One region of the Streptomyces sp. NPDC053513 genome, then DNA from elsewhere that is predicted to be linked to it. Evidence: riboswitches for the same ligand, from Rfam matches in the RefSeq annotation. Region 1 holds a riboswitch; each other region holds the start of a gene.
What was found. A riboswitch is a leader RNA that binds a small molecule or an ion and turns the genes downstream of it on or off. The one in region 1 is predicted to bind cyclic di-AMP.
Positions count from the first base shown of each region.

Region 2: another riboswitch for cyclic di-AMP. It lies ahead of ACIGW4_RS03240 (M23 family metallopeptidase); the one in region 1 lies ahead of ACIGW4_RS06205 (C40 family peptidase).
Region 3: another riboswitch for cyclic di-AMP. It lies ahead of ACIGW4_RS22225 (transglycosylase family protein); the one in region 1 lies ahead of ACIGW4_RS06205 (C40 family peptidase).

Region 1 is NZ_JBITXP010000003.1:113,144-117,529, forward strand. Features, by position in the region: gene bioB (biotin synthase BioB) at 1-324, opposite strand, end outside; gene ACIGW4_RS06195 (8-amino-7-oxononanoate synthase) at 468-1,670, shown strand; gene ACIGW4_RS06200 (ATP-binding protein) at 1,841-2,278, shown strand; gene ACIGW4_RS06205 (C40 family peptidase) at 2,423-2,899, opposite strand; cyclic di-AMP (ydaO/yuaA leader) riboswitch at 2,903-3,024, opposite strand; gene ACIGW4_RS06210 (hypothetical protein) at 3,425-3,730, opposite strand; gene ACIGW4_RS06215 (ATP-dependent Clp protease proteolytic subunit) at 3,738-4,355, opposite strand.
Region 2 is NZ_JBITXP010000002.1:21,336-25,721, forward strand. Features, by position in the region: gene ACIGW4_RS03235 (aldo/keto reductase) at 1-789, opposite strand, end outside; gene ACIGW4_RS03240 (M23 family metallopeptidase) at 835-1,926, opposite strand; cyclic di-AMP (ydaO/yuaA leader) riboswitch at 1,938-2,102, opposite strand; gene ACIGW4_RS03245 (PP2C family protein-serine/threonine phosphatase) at 2,315-3,526, opposite strand; gene ACIGW4_RS03250 (MFS transporter) at 3,641-4,386, opposite strand, start outside.
Region 3 is NZ_JBITXP010000012.1:171,360-175,745, forward strand. Features, by position in the region: gene ACIGW4_RS22215 (cytochrome P450) at 1-1,022, shown strand, start outside; gene ACIGW4_RS22220 (transglycosylase family protein) at 1,198-2,151, shown strand; cyclic di-AMP (ydaO/yuaA leader) riboswitch at 2,410-2,583, shown strand; gene ACIGW4_RS22225 (transglycosylase family protein) at 2,587-3,297, shown strand; gene eno (phosphopyruvate hydratase) at 3,606-4,386, shown strand, end outside.

The sequences.
Region 1 (4,386 bases):
GACCCGCTTGGCGCCGCCCGCGACACCCGCCGCCGCGGCCTGCGAGGCCTCGTCCGGCTTCAGCCAGGTGTACTTGAGGATCTCGGCCTTCGAGCCGAGCCGCTGCGAGCAGTACGAGCAGTCCTCGGGACAGAGACCGGACTTCAGGTTGACCAGGTAGTTCAGCTTCACCCGGCGCCCGAACCACTGACGGCGCACCTTGCCGGCCGCCGCCACCACCTCGAGCAGTTCGTCGTCGGAGGTCGCCAGCACGGCGAGCGCTTCTTCACGGGTCGGCAGCTCGCGCCGCAGCCCCTTCTCCACCAGCGTGTTCAGCAGGTCCATAACCGCAGATCCTTGCCTACCGCCCGCCCCCGGGCCAAGGAGGAACCGAACAAACGCCCCCGATCGAGGTGTGTGGATGGCCACATCCCGACCTCGGCGTCCTGCGGTTAGGGTCTGTGCGCTGCCTACAAAAGGATCGCCGCATGCCACGGGACGAGGACGCACGCGCCGCGGGCGCCGACGACGCGCGGGCCGCGGGCCCGCGCCGTACCGCCTTCGACTGGACCGACGCCGAGGCGCGCCGCCGGGCCGGGGCGGGTCTCGTCCGGACGCTGCGGCCCCGGGCGGCCGAGTCGGACCTCCTGGACCTGGCGAGCAACGACTACCTCGGCCTCACCCGCCGCGCCGAGGTCACGGAGGCGGCGGCCGAGGCGGCCAGGCGCTGGGGCGCCGGCTCCACCGGCTCGCGGCTCGTCACCGGCACCACCCGGCTGCACACCCGCCTGGAGCGCGAACTCGCCGAGTTCTGCGGCTTCGAGGCGGCCCTCGTCTTCTCCTCCGGCTACACCGCGAACCTCGCCGCGCTCACCGCGCTCGGCGGCCGGGGCTCCCTGATCGTCTCCGACGCCTCCAACCACGCCTCGATCGTGGACGGCTGCCGCCTCGCGCGCGCCGAGACCGCCGTCGTCCCGCACACCGACGCCGAGGCCGTCGTTAAGACCCTGGACGCGCACCCGGGGCGCCGGGCCCTGGTCGTCAGCGACTCCGTCTTCTCCGTCGACGGCGACAAGGCCCCGCTCGCCGGGCTCGCCGAGGCCTGCCGCGCGCACGGCGCCGGACTGGTCGTCGACGACGCCCACGGCTTCGGAGTCCTCGGCGACGGCGGCCGGGGCGCCCTGCACGAGGCCGGGCTCGCGGGCGACGAGGACGTCGTCGCCACCCTCACCCTCTCCAAGTCCCTCGGCAGCCAGGGCGGCGCCGTCCTCGGCCCGGCCCGGGTGGTCGAGCACCTGGTGAACGCGGCCCGCACCTTCATCTTCGACACCGGGCTCGCCCCGGCCGCCGCGGGCGGAGCGCTCGCGAGCCTGCGCCTGATCGCGGCCGAACCGGGCCTCGCCGAGCGGGCCCGTGCCGTCGCCGGGACGCTGCACCGGCTGCTCACGGAGGCCGGGCTCACCTCCGCCCGGCCCGACGCGGCCGTCGTCTCGGTCCACGCGCCCTCCCCGGAGGCGGCGCTGCGCTGGGCGGCGGACTGCCGGGAACAGGGCCTCGCCGTCGGCTGTTTCCGGCCCCCGTCCGTCCCCGACGGCATCTCGCGGCTGCGCCTCACGGCCAGGGCCGATCTGACGGACGCGGAGATCGGGCGCGCGGTGGAGACGATCCTGCGGACCGCGCCGTCGGTCTGACAACCCGTCGGGAGCTCCAAGGGCGTTCCCCGGCAGCAGAGTTCACCGCTTCGGGCGACAGATGGGGACATATCTTGGTGGAACGCCTGCAGGGGCGGCACGATCGGTGGGACTCTGACGCGTAGCGCGATCCGGGGCCGAAGCCCCGGCGGGAAAGGGACAGCGTCGCCATGGCAGACCACCAGGAAGCATCCGTCACGCTGCCGAGCGATCCCGCGTCGGTCCCCACCGCCCGGCGGTACGTGGCGGAGGTCCTCGACGGATGGGGCCTCGACGGTGCCGACGACCTGGCGGACGCGATCCGCCTGATGGTCTCGGAACTGGCCACCAACGCCGTCCTGCACACCTTCGGGCAGTCGCCCACCTTCACGGTCGACGTCCGCCTGGAGCGCGAGGAGCACCTCCACATCGGCGTCACCGACAGTCACCCGCGCTGGCCGCGCCGTCTTCCGGCGGCGGTCCAGCAGGACAACGGCCGGGGCATGGTCATCATCCGCTCCCTGGCGGCGGAGGCGGGCGGCCGGCTCTCGGTCACCCCGACCGAGGAGGGCGGCAAGACGGTCTGGATCACGCTCCCGTGGACCCGGACGGCCGCTTCGTACGTCTGAGACCGTCCTCGTACGGCCACGGGCCGATCCGAGGACAGGCACCGGGGTTTCTTCCCCGGCGCAGGGGTGCGGCGGCGCCACCGCACCCCTGGGGCGGGGTCACGGGCCCCCGAGGCCCGGGACCGGGTCAGTGCCCGGCGGGCGTCATCGGACGCGGCCGTAGTAGACCTTCGACGACCAGATCTTGTCGAGCTTCACCCAGGATCCCGTCTTGGGCGAGTGCCAGATCCTGCCGCTGCCGGCGTAGATGCCCACGTGGTAGACCCTCCCGCCGGAGTGGAAGAAGACCAGGTCCCCCTTCTGTCTGCTGGACGCGGAGACGTGCCGGGTCTTGTTGTACTGCTGCTGCGCGGTGCGAGGCAGCGACTTGCCCGCCTTCTTGTACGCGTAGAGCGTCAGACCGGAGCAGTCGAACCGGGTGGGTCCGGCGCTCCCGTACCGATAGGGGGCTCCCTTCTTGGACGCGGCGACGCTCAGTGCCTTGTTCGCGTAGCTGGTCGCCGCCTGGGCCTCTGGTGCCGCACCCGGTGCGAGCATCGTGCCGCCGACGGCGGCGAGGGTGAGAGCCGAGACGGCTCCGGCCCGGGACAGCAGGAACGGGACGTGCTTCTGCGCAGTCATGCGCAACCCTTCGTCAGCCGCCTGCGAAGGATGACCTGTCGGGTTCGGGCTGGCGAAGATGCCCGGCCGCGGCTGCGGCTTCACCCCAAGGGACGGCCCCGCTGCGGAAACAGCGCGTACGTCCCGTACTGCTCGGGTCCTCCACTCCTGCCGATCCACTCCTGTCGACCAGACGTCCGGGACGGCGGCAGGACTCGGCGTCCGCCCGGACCGCCCCGCCTCGGATGGCGGGGGCTTGTCGTCGACAGGGATCTTGACCTACACCCGGGCTGAAATCCGAGCCGAAACGGCCATATGTGAGGCTCCTCACGACTGATCCATTCGGGTGGACAGGGTGCTTTCGTGATCGCCGGAGGTTTGGCCCACGAGCCCCGCACCAGCGATGGAACGTCCCATTCCGCCAGATGCGTACACCCGTTGCGCAACTCACCCCGCGCATATGTCGACTCGTCGACTACGCCGAACGAGCGAGCGATCCTGCGCCCCCTGTCGGCCGTACGGACCTCGACACGACATGCCGGAATGTCAACTCGCCCGTGCGCGGGGGACGGTGACGCGGTCGGCGCGGCGCTCGCCGTCCAGCACCCGCAGGGCGCGCGCCAGGGTGTCCGCGTGCACCTCGCTCTCGCCCCGCATATGCATGACCGTCAGGGCCTCGCGCAGCGCCTCCGCGCGTCCCACCAGCGCTTGTGCCGCCCGCAGTGCCCCATAGGTATGCGTACCCCTGGATGGGTTGATCTTCCCCAGGAGGTCGACGACTTCGAGGTAGGCGTCGATCAACTCGCCCTCGGCCCGCGTCAGTGCGGGCAGCGGCGGCAGCTCGGGAACCACGGCCGGCTCACCGCGTCGCGCCGGTGTCGCGCCGGCTCGTGATCACGTGGTCCACCAGCCCGTACGCGACGGCCGCGGGCGCGTCCAGGACGGTGGGGCGGTCGAGGTCGGCGTCGATCCGGTCCCGGCTCCGCCCGGTGTACTCGGCGAGCATCCCGGCCGTCAGGTCGCGCAGCCGGAGCAGTTCGCGCGCGTGGATGTCGAGGTCGCTCGGCTGCCCCTGGAGGGGCTCGTCCATGGCCGGCTGCCGGAGGGTGATCCGGGCGCCGGGGAGGACGTGCCGCTTGCCGGGGGTGCCGGCGGCGAGCAGGACGGCGGCGGTGGACACGGCCTGGCCCAGGCAGGTGGTCTCCACGTCGCAGGAGAGCGTCCGCATCGTGTCGTGGATGGCGGTCATGGAGCTGATCGAGCCGCCGGGGGAGTTGATGTAGAGCGCGATGTCCTGCCCCGGGGCCGCGTGGTCGAGGTGCAGGAACTGGGCGATGACGTCGTTGGCCGAGGTCTCGTCGATCGGCGTGCCGAGGAAGACGATCCGGGCTTCGAGGAGCTTCGAGTACGGGTCGAGGGTCCGGGTTCCGAAGCTCGTCCGCTCCGTGAACTCGGGCAGGACATGACGGGCGTCCATGGCTGAGCACCTCCAGCTGTCTGTAAAAAAT
Region 2 (4,386 bases), on a different contig from region 1:
GAGCTCCGTCCCGTGCGCCCCGGCGACCGTGTCGAGGGCGGCGAGGACGGCCCGGCCGCGCTCGGTGTCCAGGTGCTTGGCGGCGCCGGCGGAGCGGACGCTGTCGACGTCGGCGCCGGGGCGGTACTTGCCGGTGAGGAAGCCGGCGGCGAGTCCGTAGTACGGGACGGCGGAGAGCCCGGCGTGCTCGACGGTCTCCAGGAGCGGGCCCTCGTAGGTGTCGCGCGAGACCAGGTTGTAGTGCGGCTGGAGGGCGACGTACCGGGTGAGGCCCTCGGCCTCGGCGAAGTCGAGGGAGGCGCGCAGCCGCTCGGGGGAGATGTTGGAGGCGGCGACGGCGCGCACCTTGCCGTCCCTCACCAGCTGGTCGAGGGCGGTGACGATCTCCTCGACGGGGACGGACTCGTCGTCGAAGTGGGTGTAGTAGAGGTCGATGTGGTCGGTGCCGAGGCGGCGGAGCGACTCCTCGGCGGCGGCCTTGATGGTGGTGGCGGAGAGTCCCTTGAAGCGGGGGTGGGCGCCGACCTTGGTGGCGACGACGATGTCGGAGCGGTTGCCCCGGGAGGCGAGCCAGCGGCCGATGACGGTCTCGGACTCGCCGCCCTCGTTGCCCTCGGCCCAGGCGGAGTAGACGTCGGCGGAGTCGACGAAGTTGCCGCCGGCGGCGGCGTAGGCGTCGAGGACGGCGAAGGACTGCGCTTCGTCGGCGGTCCAGCCGAAGACGTTGCCCCCCAGGGCCACGGGGAAGACGTGCAGGTCGGAGGTGCCCAGTCGGCGGAGAGAGGTCATGAGTGGATCAACCGTCCCCGCCGCCGGGCCTATTCCGTGGGGTGGCTAGAGGCTCAGGCCCTTGGAGCGGAGCCAGGACGCCGGGTCGATGCCGTCGCCGCCGGCCGTGTGGACCTCCATGTGGAGGTGGGCGCCGGTGACGTTGCCGGTGGCGCCGACGCGGCCGACGGTCTCGCCGGTGGAGACGGTCTGGCCGGCGCTGACCAGCATGGACGAGAGGTGGCAGTACCAGATCTCGGTGCCGTCCTCCAGCTCCAGGACGATCCGGTAGCCGTAGGAGCCGGACCAGCCCGCCGACTTGACGGTCGCGCCGTGGACCGCCTTGAGCGGGGTGCCGGTGGGGGCGGCGAAGTCGAGGCCGGTGTGGTAGCCGGAGGACCACATCGAGCCGGACTGCATGTAGGTGGCGGTGAGGGTGTACGAGGAGACCGGCAGCGAGTAGCTGGCGGCGAGCTGGGCGAGGCGCTCGGCCTCGGCCTTCGCCTTGGCCTCCGCTTCCGCCTTGGCCTTGGCTTCCGCCTCGGCCTTCGCCTTCGCCTCGGCGGCCGCCTTCTCCGCGGCGGCCTCCTTGGCCTTGGCCTCCGCGGCGGCCTTCTCGGCCGCGGCCTTCTCCGCGGCGGCCTTCTCGGCGGCGTCGGCGGAGGCCTGCTGCTGCTCGGCCTGCTGGAGGATGCGGGCGCGCAGGGCCTCGCCCGCGGCGGGGGCGGCGGTCTGCTCGGTGCGCTCGTCGGCCGCGGTGGTGTAGGCGGCGGCGGTGAGCGGGTTCGGGTTGACGCGGTCCGCGGCGACGGGCGCGCTGTGCTCCTCGGGGAGGAGGTCGCCGACGCCGGGGAGGTCGTGGGCGTCCGGCAGGTCCAGGTCGGGGAGGTCCGGCAGCGATATGGCGACCGGGGGCTTCTCCTGCGCGGTGGCGAGGCCGCCCGCACCGACGGCCGCGATGACGCCGACGCCGAGGACGGTGGAGGAGCGGGCGAAGTTGGAGCGCTGCTTGACGACCCGGTGCCGGCCGCCGGAGCGGCTCTCGGCGCGGAGGGAGCCCTCGGTGGGGTTCCACTCGGTGTCGGAGGCGGCGGCGGGGCCCGCACCGCCACCGAACGCGTCGAAGGGGGCTTCGGGTGCGGGGGTGTTGGACGCCACGGGGGCGCGCTCCTTTCCTTCCTTCTCGCCTACCGGGTTAGCTGACGGGTTCGGAGCAGGAAGGTCTCCTACGGGCTCGACCGCGCGCGTGCGTGGTTCGCACGGGTGCGAAGGGGCCCGATTCACCCCAAGTGGTGGTTCCCCGGTTCCTTTTCAGGATTCGGCGCGTGCGCACGGTGCCGCCTCTTGCGACGGCTGGGACGACCGCGCTGCGTTATCGAACGTTAATAGACAGGGGGTCCCGATTCCAAGCCGTTCCCCTTGATCATTCATTGAATTGATGGTGTATCGCCCGAGTTGACCCCCCTTCAGAGAGGCATAAGGGGGGCGGGGCGAAACCCTCGCGACCTGACGTTATGTCAATTGTTATCTCAGTGACACCCCTCGACTACGCCCGGTGACCGGGCCCGCCCGGCGGCACCACCGGCATCGTCCGGCGCCGTTCGGGCTGCCCCGTCGCCGGGCGGCTCACCGCGAGCAGCGCCATGTCGTCCGTCGACCCGCCGCCCGTGTGGAGCCGTACGTCGTCCACGAGCGCGTCGAGCAGTTCCTCGGGCCCCGGGAAGATCCGCCCGGCGAGCCGCGCCGCCGGATCGTAGAAGACGCCGTGCGCGTTCCGCGCCTCCGAGAGGCCGTCCGTGTAGAAGAGCAGCGTCGCGCCCGGCGGGAACGGCCGCGCCTCCGCCCGGTCCGGCCACGCCGCCAGGTCGCCCATGCCGAGCGGCAGCGCCGCCTCGCCCGGCTCCAGCGACTCCAGCCGCCCGTCGGCGTGCAGCATCAGCGGCGGCGGGTGCCCCCGGTTGACGACCCGTACGAAACCGCCGAAGGTCCCGCTCCCGTCGGTGCGCGGGATCTCGGCCAGGACGGCCGTGGTGAACCCCTCGAAGGCGTCGAGACCGTGCCGGCGGGTGCCCTCCCGGGCCAGGGCCCGTTCCAGGCGCTGTGCCACGCCCTCCAGGGTCCGCTCCTGCTCGGCCGCCTCCCGGAAGGCCCCGATGACGACGGCGACGGCCTCGACCGCGTCCAGCCCCTTGCCCCGGACGTCCCCGACCACGAGCCGCACCCCGTGCGGGGTGTCCTGGACGGCGAACAGGTCGCCGCCGATGAACGCGTCGGCCTGCGCCGCCTCGTACCGCGCCGCGCACTGCAGCCCGCCGATCCGCTCGGCGGGCGTCGGCAGCACCGCCTTCTGCGCGGTCTCGGCGATGACCCGTGCCGAGGCGAGCCGCTCGCCGCTGCGGCGCACGACCCGGTTGATGAGGAGGGCGAGCACGGAGACGGTGAGCACGGTCAGGGTCTCGGTGAGGGCGGGGACCTCGTCGGCGGTGCCGTTGTAGAGGTGCAGCCCCACGGAGGCGAGGACGGCGCCGATCCCGGTGAGGAGGGTGGTCAGCATCGAGAAGAAGGGCGCGGCGATCAGCGGGGCGGCGGAGAAGAGCGGCGACGCCGTGTACGCGGGCGGGGTCGCCAGGTCGAAGGCGACCCCACCCACGATGACCAGCGGGGGCAGCGCCCGGATGAACCGCCGGGCACCGCCGTACTCGGGACGGTCCCCGCCGCCCCGCCGTCCTCCGCCCGCCGCTCCTAGGGGGTTCCCCACCTGTGCTCTCCTGCCCGGTCCGACCCCGGCCGCGGTCCGTCCGCACCGCGCCCTCCCAGAGTGGCCGCCGCCGCCCGCGGCGGCGACCCCCACGGGGCCGAGTGGCGTACGGGGTCAGCCGGCCGCGAGCCGCCCGCCCCGGGCGAGGAGCGCCGTCGCCGCCGCGCACCCCAGGCCCACCGCGCACAGCGCGAGCCACGGCGCCGCCGACCAGCCGGTGACGTCGAGGAGCGCGCCGGTCCCCAGGTTCCCGAGGGTGATCCCGATCCCGCACACCGTGTTGTAGAGCCCGTAGTGGGTGGCCACCCAGCGTCCCCGGGACAGGGCGACGAGCGTGTCCATCTCGTACGGGTAGAGCACCGCGTTCGCGACGGCCAGAACCGCCGCGCACAGCAGCAGACCCACCGGCCCCCGACCCAGGACGGCCGGGACGAGGAAGGCCCCGCCCATCAGCGCGAGCCCGAGGACGAGACACCGCTCCCGGCTGAGCCGGCGCCGGGTCCAGGCCGTGATCCGCAGCTGCCCTGCGAGCGCGACGAGCGCCGAGACCACGAACAGCGCGGTCGTCACGCCCGTGCCGCCCGCCGCGAGCGGCAGCGCCAGATAGACCTGGAAGGACAGCACGTACGAGCCGGTCATGGCGAGCGAGAAGAGCCAGAAGGTGCGGTGGGAGAGCACCGTGCGGAACTGCCCCCGTCGTTCCCTGGGCGCTTCGGAGACCCGTACGGGCAGATGCCGGAGCTGTACGAGGGTCAGGCCGGCGAACAGCACCGCCGCGACCACGCACGTCAGCCGGAACGACACCCCCGTCAGGGCCACCCCGACGAGCGGCCCGAGCAGGATGCCCGCCTGGTAGTACG
Region 3 (4,386 bases), on a different contig from region 1:
TGACGCATCTGCTCAACATCGACCCGCCGGACCACACCCGGCTGCGGCGGCTCGTCTCGAAGGCCTTCACCCCGCGCCGGGTCGCCGAGTTCGCCCCGCGGGTGCAGGAGCTCACGGACCGGCTCATCGACGCCTTCGCCGAGAAGGGGAGCGCCGACCTCATCCACGAGTTCGCCTTCCCGCTCCCCATCTACGCGATCTGCGACCTGCTCGGCGTGCCGCCGGAGGACCAGGACGACTTCCGGGACTGGGCCGGGATGATGATCCGGCACGGCGGGGGCCCGCGCGGCGGGGTCGCCCGGTCGGTGAAGAAGATGCGCGGCTACCTCGCCGAGCTGATCCACCGGAAGCGGGAAGGCCTGCGGCAAGAAGGGGCGGACGACCTGATCTCGGGGCTCATCAAGGCCTCCGACCACGGGGAGCACCTCACCGAGAACGAGGCCGCCGCCATGGCCTTCATCCTGCTGTTCGCCGGCTTCGAGACGACCGTCAACCTCATCGGCAACGGCGTGTACCAGCTGCTGCGCCATCCCGATCAGCGCGCCCGGCTCCAGGCCTCGCTCGCCGCCGGGGAGACCGGCCTCCTGGAGACCGGCGTCGAGGAGCTGCTGCGGTACGACGGGCCCGTGGAGATGGCGACCTGGCGGTACGCGACGCGGGCGCTGACCATCGGCGGGCAGGAGATCCCGGCGGGCGACCCGGTGCTCGTGGTGCTCGCCGCCGCCGACCGGGACCCGGAGCGGTTCGACGGGCCGGACACACTCGACCTCGCCCGGCGCGACAACCAGCACCTCGGCTACGGGCACGGCATCCACTACTGCCTGGGCGCGCCGCTCGCCCGCCTCGAAGGACAGACGGCGCTCGCGACCCTGCTGACCCGGCTGCCGGACCTGCGACTCGCCGCCGATCCGGCCGAACTCCGGTGGCGCGGTGGGCTCATCATGCGCGGTTTGCGCACGCTTCCGGTGGAGTTCTCCCCTTCCGTACCGGTCCCGCCCACTGATGCGCCATCAGAAATGTGATCTTCGTGTGATCGTGGCGCCATCGACTTGTGACGGACGTTCGAATGCGGCTACGTTTCCCGGCAGTCTCAGCCGTCACGCGAAAGGCGCTCCTATGCGTTCCGGGAACGGACGACACCGTCGCCCCCGTCAGGCCCCCGCCATCGTCGTCGCCGCGGGCGTGACCGGATCCGCCATGGCACTGCCGTTGCTCGCCACCGGATCCGCCTCCGCCGCCGACGCCGCCACCTGGGACCGGGTCGCCGAGTGCGAGTCCGGTGGCCAGTGGAGCGCCAACTTCGGCAACGGGATGTACGGCGGCCTCCAGTTCACCCAGGACAGCTGGGAGCGGAACGGCGGCCTCGCGTACGCGCCCAGCCCCGACCTGGCCAGCCGCGCCCAGCAGATCGCGGTGGCCGAGAAGGCGCTCGCCAAGGGCAGCGACGAGTGGGCCACCTGCGCGCCGATCGCCGGCCTGACCAACGACGGCAAGGCCACCGGGGTGAACCCCGGCCCCACCGTCGTCCCGACGGCGCCCACCGGCCCCCTGCCCGAGTCCGACCGCACCGCCGGCACGCCCGCGGCCCCCTCGGCCGCCGGGAAGGCGGGCCGGTCCGCCGCGTCCGCGACCCCCTCCGCGCCGGCCGCTCCGGCGACCTCCGCCACGCCGACCTCGCCGGCCACGTCCACCGCGCCCGCCACGCCGACGGCCCCGGGCACTCCCGACGCGTCCGTTACGCCCGGTACGCCGGATTCGTCCGACACGCCGAAGACTGACGCCCCGTCGACCGCGCCCGGCACCGGCAAGCACCGCGGCGAGGCCGCCCCGGAGGAATCCGGCAAGGCGGACAGCTCGCCCGAATCGGGTCGACACGCTTCGAGTGCGGACAAGGTGGGGGAAAAGGTCGAGGCCACGCCCGCCACTGACGAGGCGAAGGATTCGGGCACAACGGACAGTCAGAACACTTCGGGTGAATACACCGTGCGTCCGGGCGACAGTCTGTCTGGCATTGCGCAGGAGAACGAACTCCCCGGGGGCTGGACCGCCCTCTACGACGCCAACCGGCAGACGGTGGGCACCGATCCGAACCTCATCCTGCCTGGTCAGAGCCTTGACCTGACGGTGGGTTCGACGACAGCGGCCGGTTAGTTCGAGGGCTTATGTCCGGTTCTGGGCAAGTGAGACATGAGTCTCTTCGCCCCAACTGGCGTGTCGCGTCCGCAAACTTTGCTTCCGTCACCTCTCACCTGCGCAAACACCGCCCGCCGGAGGGCGAACAGGGGCGATTTTTCCTCGATGTGCCTCTTTGAACTTCCGGCGGGTCTGTGTCTACGGTCTTCATCGCTCGCCACCGCGGGCCCCGTCGACCGAAACGCCGAATCCTGCCGTCGGTCGATGGGAACAGTCGTCGCGCAAGCGCCGAAGGCAGGAGTGGGGGACCCAAGGTAAGTGCCGGGCCCGGCCGTTGAGACAGACGGCCGACGACCGGCTTGGGGTGAAGCCGCGTGCAAGGACACGCGGCCGGGCAACTTTCCGGCCCGAACCCGACAGCTCACCTCACAGGCGTCGGTGAGGAGAATCCCCATGCTGTTTTCCGCCAAGGGCAAACACCGTCGTCCCTCCAAGGCCGGCCAGGTCGCCGCGCTCGTCGGCGTCACCGGCATCGCCGTCGCCGCCCCGCTGATGACCGCGGGCACCGCCTCGGCCGCCACCTCCGCCGAGTGGGACGCCGTCGCCCAGTGCGAGTCCGGCGGCAACTGGGCCATCAACACCGGCAACGGCTTCTACGGCGGCCTGCAGTTCACCAACTCCACCTGGGCCGCCTTCGGTGGCACCGCCTACGCCCCGCGCGCCGACCTGGCGTCGAAGTCCCAGCAGATCGCCGTCGCCGAGAAGGTCCTCGCGGGCCAGGGCAAGGGCGCGTGGCCGAGCTGCGGCGTCGGCCTCTCCGGTGCCTCCTACGACGGCGGCGCCGCCGAGAGCGCTCCGCAGCAGCAGGCCGAGCCCCAGCAGGCCGCCCCGCAGCAGGCCGCCCCGAAGCAGCAGGAGCGTCGCGCCGAGCAGCCGACCACCCGCAGCGAGCAGCGCAAGGCCCCCAAGACCGTCACCACCCCGACCGGTGAGAAGGTCAAGAAGGGCGACGGCGAGTACAAGGTCGTCACCGGCGACACCCTCAGCAAGATCGCCCAGGCGCACGGCGTCAAGGGCGGCTGGGCCAAGCTCTTCGAGCTGAACAAGGACGTCGTCCAGGACGCCGACCTCATCTACCCGGGTCAGCAGCTCCACCTGAAGTGAGTCCGGCGGCCCGCGTGAGTCCGGCGGCTCACGCGGCCCCGACGACCCTCCCGCGGTGACCACCCCGGTCCGGCGTGCCTCTCCCCCGTGCGCGCCGGACCGGGGTTCCCTGTTTCCGGGGGCTCCGCGGTTACTGTCCAGTAGATCTGGGGTCCTTCGTCCCGGGATGCATGCCCTTGGGTCCTTTTTCGTCCCAGCGGGCGGGCGCCCGACCGACCGGAGCCCCCGAGCCGGTTAGGCTCTTGTCGCAAGGCCAAGCGACCCTGCACCGACCTTGCGTCACATCCAGCGTCACATCCCAGAAGGAGATGCTCGTGCCGTCCATCGACGTCGTCGTAGCCCGGGAAATCCTGGACTCCCGAGGCAACCCCACGGTCGAGGTCGAGGTCGGCCTCGACGACGGCAGCACCGGCCGTGCTGCCGTTCCGTCCGGTGCCTCCACCGGTGCCTTCGAGGCCATCGAGCTCCGCGACGGTGACCCCAACCGTTACCAGGGCAAGGGTGTCGAGAAGGCCGTCCTCGCCGTCATCGAGCAGATCGGCCCGGAGCTCGTCGGCTACGACGCCACTGAGCAGCGCCTGATCGACCAGGCCATGTTCGACCTGGACGCGACCGAGAACAAGGGCTCGCTCGGCGCCAACGCCATCCTCGGCGTCTCCCTCGCCGTCGCGCACGCCGCCTCCGAGGCCAGCGACCTCCCGCTCTTCCGCTACCTGGGCGGCCCGAACGCGCACCTGCTGCCCGTTCCGATGATGAACATCCTCAACGGCGGTTCGCACGCGGACTCCAACGTGGACATCCAGGAGTTCATGATCGCCCCGATCGGCGCGGAGTCCTTCTCCGAGGCCCTCCGCTGGGGTGCGGAGATCTACCACACCCTCAAGGGCGTCCTGAAGCGCAAGGGCCTCTCCACCGGCCTCGGCGACGAGGGCGGCTTCGCCCCGAACCTGGAGTCGAACCGCGCCGCCCTCGACCTCATCGTCGAGGCCATCAAGGAGGCCGGCTACACCCCGGGCACCGACGTCGCGCTCGCCCTCGACGTCGCCGCGTCCGAGTTCTACAAGGACGGCTCGTACGAGTTCGAGGGCA